DNA from 3 places in the Bacteroides sp. GD17 genome. Region 3 is predicted to be linked to each of the others. Evidence: riboswitches for the same ligand, from Rfam matches in the RefSeq annotation. Region 3 holds a riboswitch; each other region holds the start of a gene.
What was found. Region 3 has a riboswitch for cobalamin ahead of AAE250_RS18105 (TonB-dependent receptor plug domain-containing protein). Riboswitches for the same ligand answer to the same signal wherever they lie in the genome.
Positions count from the first base shown of each region.

Region 1: linked by a shared signal. The riboswitch ahead of AAE250_RS06025 (tryptophanase) and the one ahead of AAE250_RS18105 (TonB-dependent receptor plug domain-containing protein) in region 3 are both predicted to bind cobalamin.
Region 2: linked by a shared signal. The riboswitch ahead of AAE250_RS03690 (TonB-dependent receptor) and the one ahead of AAE250_RS18105 (TonB-dependent receptor plug domain-containing protein) in region 3 are both predicted to bind cobalamin.

Region 1 is NZ_JBCEZS010000003.1:118,785-122,068, forward strand. It holds gene AAE250_RS06020 (sensor histidine kinase) at 1-968, shown strand, start outside; cobalamin riboswitch at 997-1,197, shown strand; gene AAE250_RS06025 (tryptophanase) at 1,467-2,840, shown strand; gene AAE250_RS06030 (GNAT family N-acetyltransferase) at 2,942-3,241, shown strand; gene AAE250_RS06035 ((4Fe-4S)-binding protein) at 3,254-3,284, shown strand, end outside.
Region 2 is NZ_JBCEZS010000002.1:100,648-103,931, reverse strand. It holds gene AAE250_RS03695 (AlbA family DNA-binding domain-containing protein) at 1-1,172, shown strand, start outside; cobalamin riboswitch at 1,303-1,506, shown strand; gene AAE250_RS03690 (TonB-dependent receptor) at 1,590-3,284, shown strand, end outside.
Region 3 is NZ_JBCEZS010000013.1:114,091-117,374, forward strand. It holds gene AAE250_RS18100 (Cof-type HAD-IIB family hydrolase) at 263-1,495, opposite strand; cobalamin riboswitch at 1,624-1,823, shown strand; gene AAE250_RS18105 (TonB-dependent receptor plug domain-containing protein) at 1,882-3,284, shown strand, end outside.

The DNA of each region.
Region 1 (3,284 bases), on a different contig from region 3:
ATAAAAAAGAGATACTGGTAAATAACCTGTTCACCCAATACGGTAACTTAATCTCGGACTCCAATCTGCAGGCCACCGAGGATATCTTCTCCATCTATGAATTCCAGAAGATAACTGATTTCATCAGCAAAGCCCAGAAGCGTCCTTCCGGCAGAGAAGAAAAAAGAATGTCTATCAATATCAACAAGAACGGACGCATTTTCGTTGTAGAGTGTATCATTTTCCAGGATTTAAGTTTTGAGATTTCCATCAATGACATTACCCAGGAAGAAGAACAAATCCGCTTGAAACGTCAACTGACGCAAAACATTGCCCACGAGCTGAAAACTCCCGTAAGCAGTATACAGGGATATCTGGAAACGATCGTAAACAATGAAAACATGCCACAGGACAAGATGCAGATTTTCCTGGAACGCTGCTACGCCCAGAGCAACCGCTTAAGCCGCTTGTTGCGCGACATCTCCGTACTGACCCGCATGGACGAAGCTGCCAACATGATCGATATGGAGAAAGTAGATATCAGCATCCTGGTAACAAATATTGTAAATGAAGTATCGCTGGAATTGGAAGAAAAGCAGATTACGGTAGTCAACTCCCTGAAACCCAAGATACAGTTGCGGGGAAATTATTCGCTTCTCTACTCCATCTTCCGCAATCTGATGGACAACGCTATCGCATACGCCGGGACGAATATACACATCAACATCAGTTGTTTCCGCGAAGACGAACATTTCTATTACTTCAGTTTTGCAGATACCGGCGTAGGTGTTCCACAAGAGCATCTGAACCGTTTGTTCGAACGCTTCTACCGCGTAGACAAAGGCCGTTCAAGAAAGCTGGGCGGAACCGGCTTAGGACTTGCCATCGTAAAAAATGCAGTCATCATTCACGGAGGAACCATCTCAGCCAAGAACAATCAAGGCGGAGGACTGGAATTTGTATTCACACTGGCCAAAGAAAAAGCATAGAAGAGTTATGAGTTATAACTATTTTTTCCTATCTTTGCAGTGCATTGGTTTGCCGTCTTTGTTCGAAGGCGGCAATTAAAAGGGAATTAGGTGCAAATCCTAAACAGTCCCGCTGCTGTAAGTTTCGCAAAATGTTGCAGACATCACCCTATGCCACTGGAAGTTCGCTTCCGGGAAGGCGCCTGTAACAGAAATAAGTCAGAAGACCTGCCATGCACATGTTATCATTGCTTTCGAGGAAAAAGCGTTGAGTCTAATGAACCGGACAAGTCGTCCATCATTTCATTCATCAAACCTGATTCAGAGAAAGTAAAAGGTAAATAAACTCTGCCAAGTTTATTTGTTGATGTCCGGTCGAAGTGATTTCGCCCGGACATTTACATTACAAAAAGTCACCAATTAATTGGATATTATCTAAATAATACTTATATTCGGCACACTAAACTCTCAAAACAGGTTTAGCCGTTAACTTATTGTCAAATCCTTAAAACATAAAACATGGAATTGCCATTTGCCGAATCATGGAAAATTAAAATGGTGGAACCTATCCGTAAAAGTACCCGCCAAGAACGTGAACAATGGCTGAAAGAAGCCCATTACAACGTATTTCAACTGAAGTCAGAACAAGTTTATATCGACCTTATCACCGATTCGGGCACTGGAGCCATGAGCGACCGTCAGTGGGCAGGCATGATGCTGGGCGATGAAAGTTATGCCGGAGCCTCTTCCTTCTTCAAATTGAAGGAAGTTATTACCCGGCTGACCGGCTTTGATTACGTCATCCCTACACACCAGGGACGTGCCGCCGAAAACGTATTGTTTTCCTACCTGGTGCACGAGGGGGATATCATTCCGGGAAATTCTCATTTCGATACTACCAAAGGACACATTGAGGGGCGTAAAGCTATAGCTTTGGACTGTACCATAGACGAAGCCAAACAGACGCAACTGGAAATCCCGTTCAAAGGAAATGTAGACCCCGCCAAACTGGAGAAGGCATTGCAGGAGCATGCAGAGCGCATACCGTTTATCATCGTTACCATCACCAACAACACAGCAGGAGGCCAGCCGGTTTCCATGCAAAATCTACGCGAAGTGCGTGTCCTTGCAGACAAATATAACAAACCTGTCCTCTTCGACTCCGCCCGCTTTGCCGAGAATGCCTATTTCATCAAGATGAGAGAAGACGGTTATTGTAACAAAAGCATCAAAGAGATCACTCATGAAATGTTCGACCTTGCAGACGGCATGACCATGAGCGCCAAAAAAGACGGTATCGTAAATATGGGCGGCTTTATAGCCACCCGCCGGAAAGACTGGTACGAAGGTGCCAAAGGTTTCTGCGTGCAATACGAAGGCTACCTTACTTATGGCGGTATGAACGGCCGGGATATGAATGCACTTGCCATCGGGCTGGATGAAAATACAGAATTTGATAATCTGGAAACCCGCATCCACCAGGTAGCCTATCTGGCCAGGAAGCTGGACGAATACGGCATCCCCTATCAACGCCCTGCAGGTGGCCATGCCATCTTCGTAGATGCTCCTAAAGTATTGACGCATGTCCCAAAAGAAGAATTCCCGGCACAGACATTGACTGCCGAATTATACCTGGAAGCAGGCATACGCGGTTGCGAAATCGGGTATCTGCTTGCCGACCGCGACCCGATAACCCGTGAAAACCGTTTCAATGGGTTGGACCTGCTTCGCCTTGCCATCCCCCGCCGTGTTTATACCGACAACCACATGGATGTGGTGGCAGCCGCATTGAAAAATGTATATGACAAGCGCGAAAGCATCACCCACGGGGTACGCATCACCTGGGAAGCTCCGCTGATGCGGCATTTCACCGTACAACTGGAAAGATTATAAATAGAGCAACGTCGTTCTTCGTTTGTTTTTTGGTTAATTTCTAAAAAACAAAATTGCTTTATCAAGTGTTATATGATGGTAAACATTAAATACTTGTAATTATGGCAGAAGAATATGAACTGATAGACAACGAAGAACGACGTCAATACGAGTTCCACATCGAGAAATATACTCCGAGAATAGAGTATATCAAGTCTACCAACGGCGAAATCTACCTGACTCATACCGAAGTACCATCTGCACTGAATGGCAGAGGGATTGGCAGTCAGCTTGTAGAAAAATCATTAAAAGATATAGAGAGACAGGGACTCAGGCTGGTGCCGTTGTGTCCGTTTGTTGCCGCGTACATTCACAAACACCCTGAATGGAAGCGCATCGTATTAAGAGGTGTTCACGTTTAAAAAAAGATTGTTATGGAAAGTACTAAAGAATATACCAATGGCG
Region 2 (3,284 bases), on a different contig from region 3:
CAGCCATTCAAGGTTCTATCAGTGAAATATCTCCGGCTCTTCATTGTAATATGTATGCGGTAAGTATCGAAGATAAGACAGTTTGGGTAATTGATGTTCCGTCAGGCAAAGATAAGCCTTATATATTTTCTGGTTCTATTTTTGTGCGTGAGGGAACAAACTCACAGAAGCTTCGTACTGTCGAAGAAATGCGTAGTTTCTTTCAGGAATGCAACAAAATATTTTTTGATACTATCCCTTGTTCGTGGTTCAACATCTACACAGATGCAGACGAACAAGCGATAAAAGACTTTCGCACGGAAGCAAAGCTAAGTCCATTGACTGCTGACAAACAGATATTTGAGAATTTGGAACTATTTACGGATAAAGGAATAGCCAAGAATGGTGCAGCCATGTTTTTTGGAAAACAACCTGAACGAAAATTTCCACACGCAGTAACAAGATGCGTTCTTTTCAAAGGAACTACTAAGGTATATATCATAGATGATAAAAGCTTTGGTGGTCCGCTGTACCAGCAATATTTGCAGGCTATGGCATGGCTGAAAAGTAAACTGCAAGTAGCTTATAAAATTGAGGGAGCAGGACCGAGAGAAGAGATTTGGGAAATTCCTCTTACAGTATTTAAAGAAGCCATTATTAACGCCCTCTCCCATCGTGACTATTACGAACAGGGAGCAACCATTACTATAGAAATGTTTGATGACCGAGTAGAGGTTTCCAATCCCGGAGGACTTTTACCTATCGTAGCCAAAAATTTCGGGCATAAAAGCATGACACGTAATCCATTAATCTTTGGATTGTTTACCCGTATGCATTTGGTCGAAAGGGTGGCATCCGGCATACCCCGTATGCAGGAAGCCATGAAGGAAGCTAATCTTCCTGAACCTGAATTTCATACGGACGGGATGTTTACAGTAGTGTTCAAACGACAAAATGCTAACTCTGCCAACCATGACATAGTAAATGACATAGTAAATGGCATAGTAAATGAGAATGAACAAGCCATTATCAATTTATTGGCGACAACTCCTGGCTCAAATGCATCTGAAATCAGCAAACATTTAAATAAGAGTTTGAGAACAACAATGCGATACATCAAGACTTTACAAGATAAAGACTTAATAGAGTTTAGAGGTGCACCGAAAAACGGAGGATATTTTAAAAAAATATAGTTCTAAAGAAAGCAATAAATACAGAAGATGTCGTAGAACAGAACGTATCATATAATAGCTGACCTGGAGTAATACATGCATAATTTTACATTTTTTGAACACAAAACATGAAATAATATAAAATTGTCCTTATCTTTGCGTCGGAATTGGCAATCGGGAAGACAAACCTGCCTACCGATGCAAGGGAATCCGGTGCAAAACCGGAGCTGTACCTGCAGCTGTAATCCTCACAGAAAGATGCCTGTAACTACAAAAGCCACTGTTGCGACGGCGCAATGGGAAGGCAGTACAGGCAGAGGAGAGCCAGAATACCTACCAACTTCCATAACTTGAGTACGTAGCTTCCAGGGTTAGAAGCGATGTCCCCATATAATAATAATAGGTAGCCTATTTTATTCTTTCGGGTCATTACCATTCATGCATAGAAGCAACGTGCCGTTTTATTTATTCAAAAAAAATCGGCTGACGATGAAATACAAGTATTGGCTTGGGGTAGTATTGTTATGTGCAGCACAAACAGCTACCGCACAGAGTATTCTGAAAGATAAAGACGAGAAGGTAGGTGTAATAGCACAAAACAAGGTTGTTCTATCAGGAACTGTTACCGACAAGCATGGCACCCCTCTGCCACAGGTAACGATTGCAGTGGAAAATACAACCTCCGGCACATATACCGATGACAATGGCAGGTATTCCTTACCCATCACGCCCGGCAAGTACACACTGGTCGTATCATACGTGGGCTACCAAACCCTGAAGACCTCCCTCAACATTCAGCAAAACAAGAAAGCGGACTTCACCCTCGAAGAAAGTTCCGTCACCCTCAACTCGGTCGAGGTGTACGGCAAAACACAAACACAGCGGGTGAAAGAAGGCGCTTTCGCTGTCAATGCACTCGACATCAAACCGATCATAAACTCACTGAACAACCTGAACAGCCTGGTGAACCGCACCACCGGCATCAAGGTAAGAGAGGAAGGCGGGGTAGGTTCGGACTTCGACCTCTCCATCAACGGAATGTCGGGCAACTCAATCCGCTACTTTCTGGACGGAGTACCCTTGGATACAAAAGGAAGCGAAGTTTCATTGGCAAACCTGCCGGTAAACATCATAGACCGGATAGAGATTTATAAAGGAGTAGTCCCCGCCAGTCTGGGTACAGATGCCTTAGGCGGTGCAATCAATATCATCACCAAGCAGGAAAAGAAAAACTACCTGGACGTGTCCTACGGCATCGGCTCTTTCCATACACACAAAGCGGACTTGAACACACAGTTTGTGGAGCCTAAGACGGGATTGATCATCAAGCCCACCATCGGAGTAAACTACTCCAAGAACGACTATATGATGAAAGACGTTGAAGTTTGGGACGAAGACGTACGCAAATACGTCCTGACCAACCGCAGACGTTTCCACGATGATTACTTCTCGTTCCTGGGACAAGTAGAAGTAGGCTTTGCCAACAAATCATGGGCAGATGCTTTTTTTGTTTCGGGATCCTACTCCAAAGTCAATAAAGAGTTGCAGACCGGTTCCGTTCAAAGCAAGGTCTACGGCATGGCGGAAAGGGAATCGGATGCCTGGAACGTTTCGGCACGCTATCAGAAGCATAACTTCATTTTGAAGAATATGCAACTGAATGCTTTCCTGTCTCACACCTGGGATCACTCGCTGACTACGGACACCGCATACCGCAAGTACGACTGGAATGGCGATTATATTGTAAGTTCACGCAATGAAATAACGGGACGCGGACGCTCCATGCGTCACTACAAGCGTCCGTTGACCATTGCCCGCGCCAATCTGAATTATCAGCTGAATCACCATCACAGCCTCAACCTGAATTACCTGCTGAGTCGTACGGGAAACAACCGCTACGATGAAGTAGACGTTGACTTTGAAGCCGCCAACGACGTCCTGGCAAAGCATGTGCTCGGTTTCTCCTATAACCAGTCCTTCTTCAATGGAAAAATGAACAACACCTTCTTTGCCAAGGAGTACATCAACCACCTGAACATCCGGCAAACAGATTTACCCAGCATCACAGGTTCAAAGAACATAAGCGGTGCCGTAACCAAAGAGTACTACGGATATGGTGCCGGGTCACGTTTC
Region 3 (3,284 bases):
ATCACGATTTTTATTAAATAAATCCGTACTTTTGCAGTTAAGAGCTGTTGTTGCTTATGGATGCTTATTTTCGGGTTTGCGTTATATTTGCAACACGTGTACGCAAGTCGCTGATAGATATATCACGTTGACTTTGAGGAAGTCAAATGATTCCGATAAGGAAACAGATAACAAACAATAAGCAAAAGCGCGCAGCTCAATGAGTTGCACGCTTTTTGCGTTTATGGGGTTCATGGTTGATATGTGTTTTCTATGGGCTTTTTTATCTCTTCTTCAATATACTATTCACCACCCTTATCGAAGACACCAATTTATTGGTCGATGTAAATACATCCACATTCCATACGTGTGAGGAGCGTCCTTTGTGCACAATTGTACCTATGGCACGTACCGTATCTCCTTCGTGTGCCGAAGAAATATGATTGCCGCTGACCTGCATACCTACAACAATTTCATCGGGCTGGCAAGTAATCATTGAACCAAGCCCGGCAACGGTCTCTGCCAGGGCAAGAGTGGCACCACCATGCAGAATACCGAAGGGTTGGCGGGTGCGCTCATCTACCGGCATCGTTGCTTCTATGCGGTCTTCGGAGGCATAGGTATATTGTATTCCCAGGTTTCCCATCAGTGCATGGCGTGCCCGGGCATTCAGCTGGTCCAAAGGTATTTCGGCAGCATGGACTTCTGCGATGATTAATTTCTCTACAGCCAGAGCCACGCCGTCTTCTTCGTTCGAAGCTGTTACATGGTCGGCGCATACCTTTACAGAATCTTGTGCATGTCCCATTGCTACGCCTACACCTGCCAGCTGCAGCATGGTCACGTCGCATACACCGTCTCCAATGGCGATGACTTCTTCACGTTTTATGTCCAGTAATTCCAGCAAGGCACCTAATGTATTTGCTTTATCCACTCCGCAGGGTACTACCTCAAGAAAATAGGGTTCGGAACGGAAAACATCCAGAGTTCCTGCCAAACGTTTTTTCCAATGGTCTTCCAGGCCAATCAAAGCCTCTTCGTCATCACTGACCAACATACACTTACAAGGCGCAAAATCAATAGATGTGGAGAACTCATCTTCATCAATCAGAATCAAGTCATTTAAGCGAGCTTCATTTTGGATATATTTATTATCAGGCCTATCTGTCAATAGCGTATCGTCATGATAAGTAAATATGTCGAAACCATTCTTGTGCGCTTTCTTTTCCAGATAGGGTAGCATCTCGGGATTGATGCGTCGCTCGAACAATACTTCTCCGTTTTGGGCACTGATAATCTGACAACCGTTATACGACAGGATGAATCCTCCATAGTTGCCCAGTTCAAGCGCTTTGGCCAGTGGCATTAATCCATAGGTAGGTCTGCCGGATGCTAGTACAATCCGTACTCCCATTTGTTGAACTTTCAGCAGAGCAGCCAATGTTCGTTTGCTGATTTCTCTTTCGTCATTGAGCAATGTTCCGTCTACATCCAGAACTAATAACTTGTATTTCATGGCAACTTGTTTTTGGGGTTTTAGATTACAAAGTTAGGAAATGAAAACAACAATGGTAATTTATTTCCTGCTTTTTGTCTTAACAATTGATAAAAGATGTTTGAAGCGTGATATCTCATAATATATTCTTATCTTTGCCAACGTTTTGTTCCGTATCCTCTATTCGGGGGATTGGATGAAAAGGGAATCGGGTGCAAATCCCGGACAGTCCCGCTGCTGTGAGTTTCATGTAAGGGGTATCATACTTATGCCACTGTTCTTTTAGGAAGAATGGGAAGGCGATACACCGGAAACGAGTCAGAAGACCTGCAAAACAAAGTCGAAAAATTGTCCGTTCGAGGAAAGCGGGCAGTGCGCAGAATGTTTTAAGATAATTTTCGTTTCTTATGATAGGAAGAACTATGGTACGGCCGGTCTGTATCGGTTTCTTTTGTATGGCTGCATTGTCGCTTGGAGCACAAGAGGTTACTAATGATACGATTAGTGGCAAGGTACATGCTATTGAAGAAGTTACGGTCAACGCATCTGCAAGTGCACGGAAAGTAACAAGTACCGCTCCGATACAGATGCTTTCTCGTCAGCAACTGGAACAGCAGGGAGTGACGGATATAGCAGATGCTTTACGCCGTTTTTCCGGAGTGAACGTAAAGGATTATGGTGGTGCAGGGGGAATGAAAACCGTTTCAGTCCGGAGTCTTGGTTCCCAGCACACCTCAGTAGCCTATGATGGCATAACTGTAACCGATTGTCAGAGCGGGCAGATTGATCTTTCCCGCTTTTCATTGGATAACATCAAATCCCTTTCTTTAGCGGTTGGTGATAATGATGATATTTTTCTTCCGGCACGTACTGTGGCGTCTGCTGCATCTCTTCGCCTGCAAACATTGCCTCCTGATTTGTCGGATAAAAATGCCCGTTTGAAAACCGAAATTAAAGTTGGCTTTTTTGGCCTGGTAAATCCTTTTGTGCGCTACGATCAACGTTTGGCTGCGAAGGTATCTATGTCTTTTTCCGGTGATTTCATGAGGGCTGATAATTTATACCCATTTACTCTGGTGAATGGAAAATATGTTTCGGAGGAACGCCGCGAGAATAATTACATCGAAACATATCGGGGAGAATGGAATATCTATGCCCAACCCAATGAACGGTCTGTTTTGAATGGCAAGATGTATTATTACGACGCGTTTCGTGAGCTGCCCGGTCCGGTTATTTTATATAATAGTGTGTGTGAGGAGGAATTGAGTGAAAGAAACTTCTTTTCCCAATTACATTATCAGACTTATTGGGAGAATAATCTTTCTCTGCAAGTGAACGGTAAATTCAACTGGGCTTATTCGCATTACCATGATGAAGGTGCGGAATATCCGGGTGGCGAGATGAACAATCTCTATTATCAGCGGGAATATTATGGTTCTGCTGCGCTGCTCTATACTCCGATGGACAGTTGGGCTTTTTCTTATGCTGCCGATTATTCGTTCAATAATCTCAGTTCGAATGCTGCTTCGGGGGTAAAACCTTATCGGCATACGGTATTGCAGACTTTGACGGCTCGCTACCGTTCTCCGCATGTGACATTCACGGCCTTAATGTTGGGCTCTTTGTATATGAACAGTGCCAAGGTTGGAGAAAGTGCAAGTAATGCCCGGCGTATTTCTCCATCCGTTTCTTTGTCATGGAAGCCTTGGTTGCAGTCTGATCTTTATTTTCGGGCTTCATACAAAAATATTTTCCGTGTTGCTACGTTTACGGAGAACTATTTCGACCGTTGGGGCAGTCGCGACTTGAA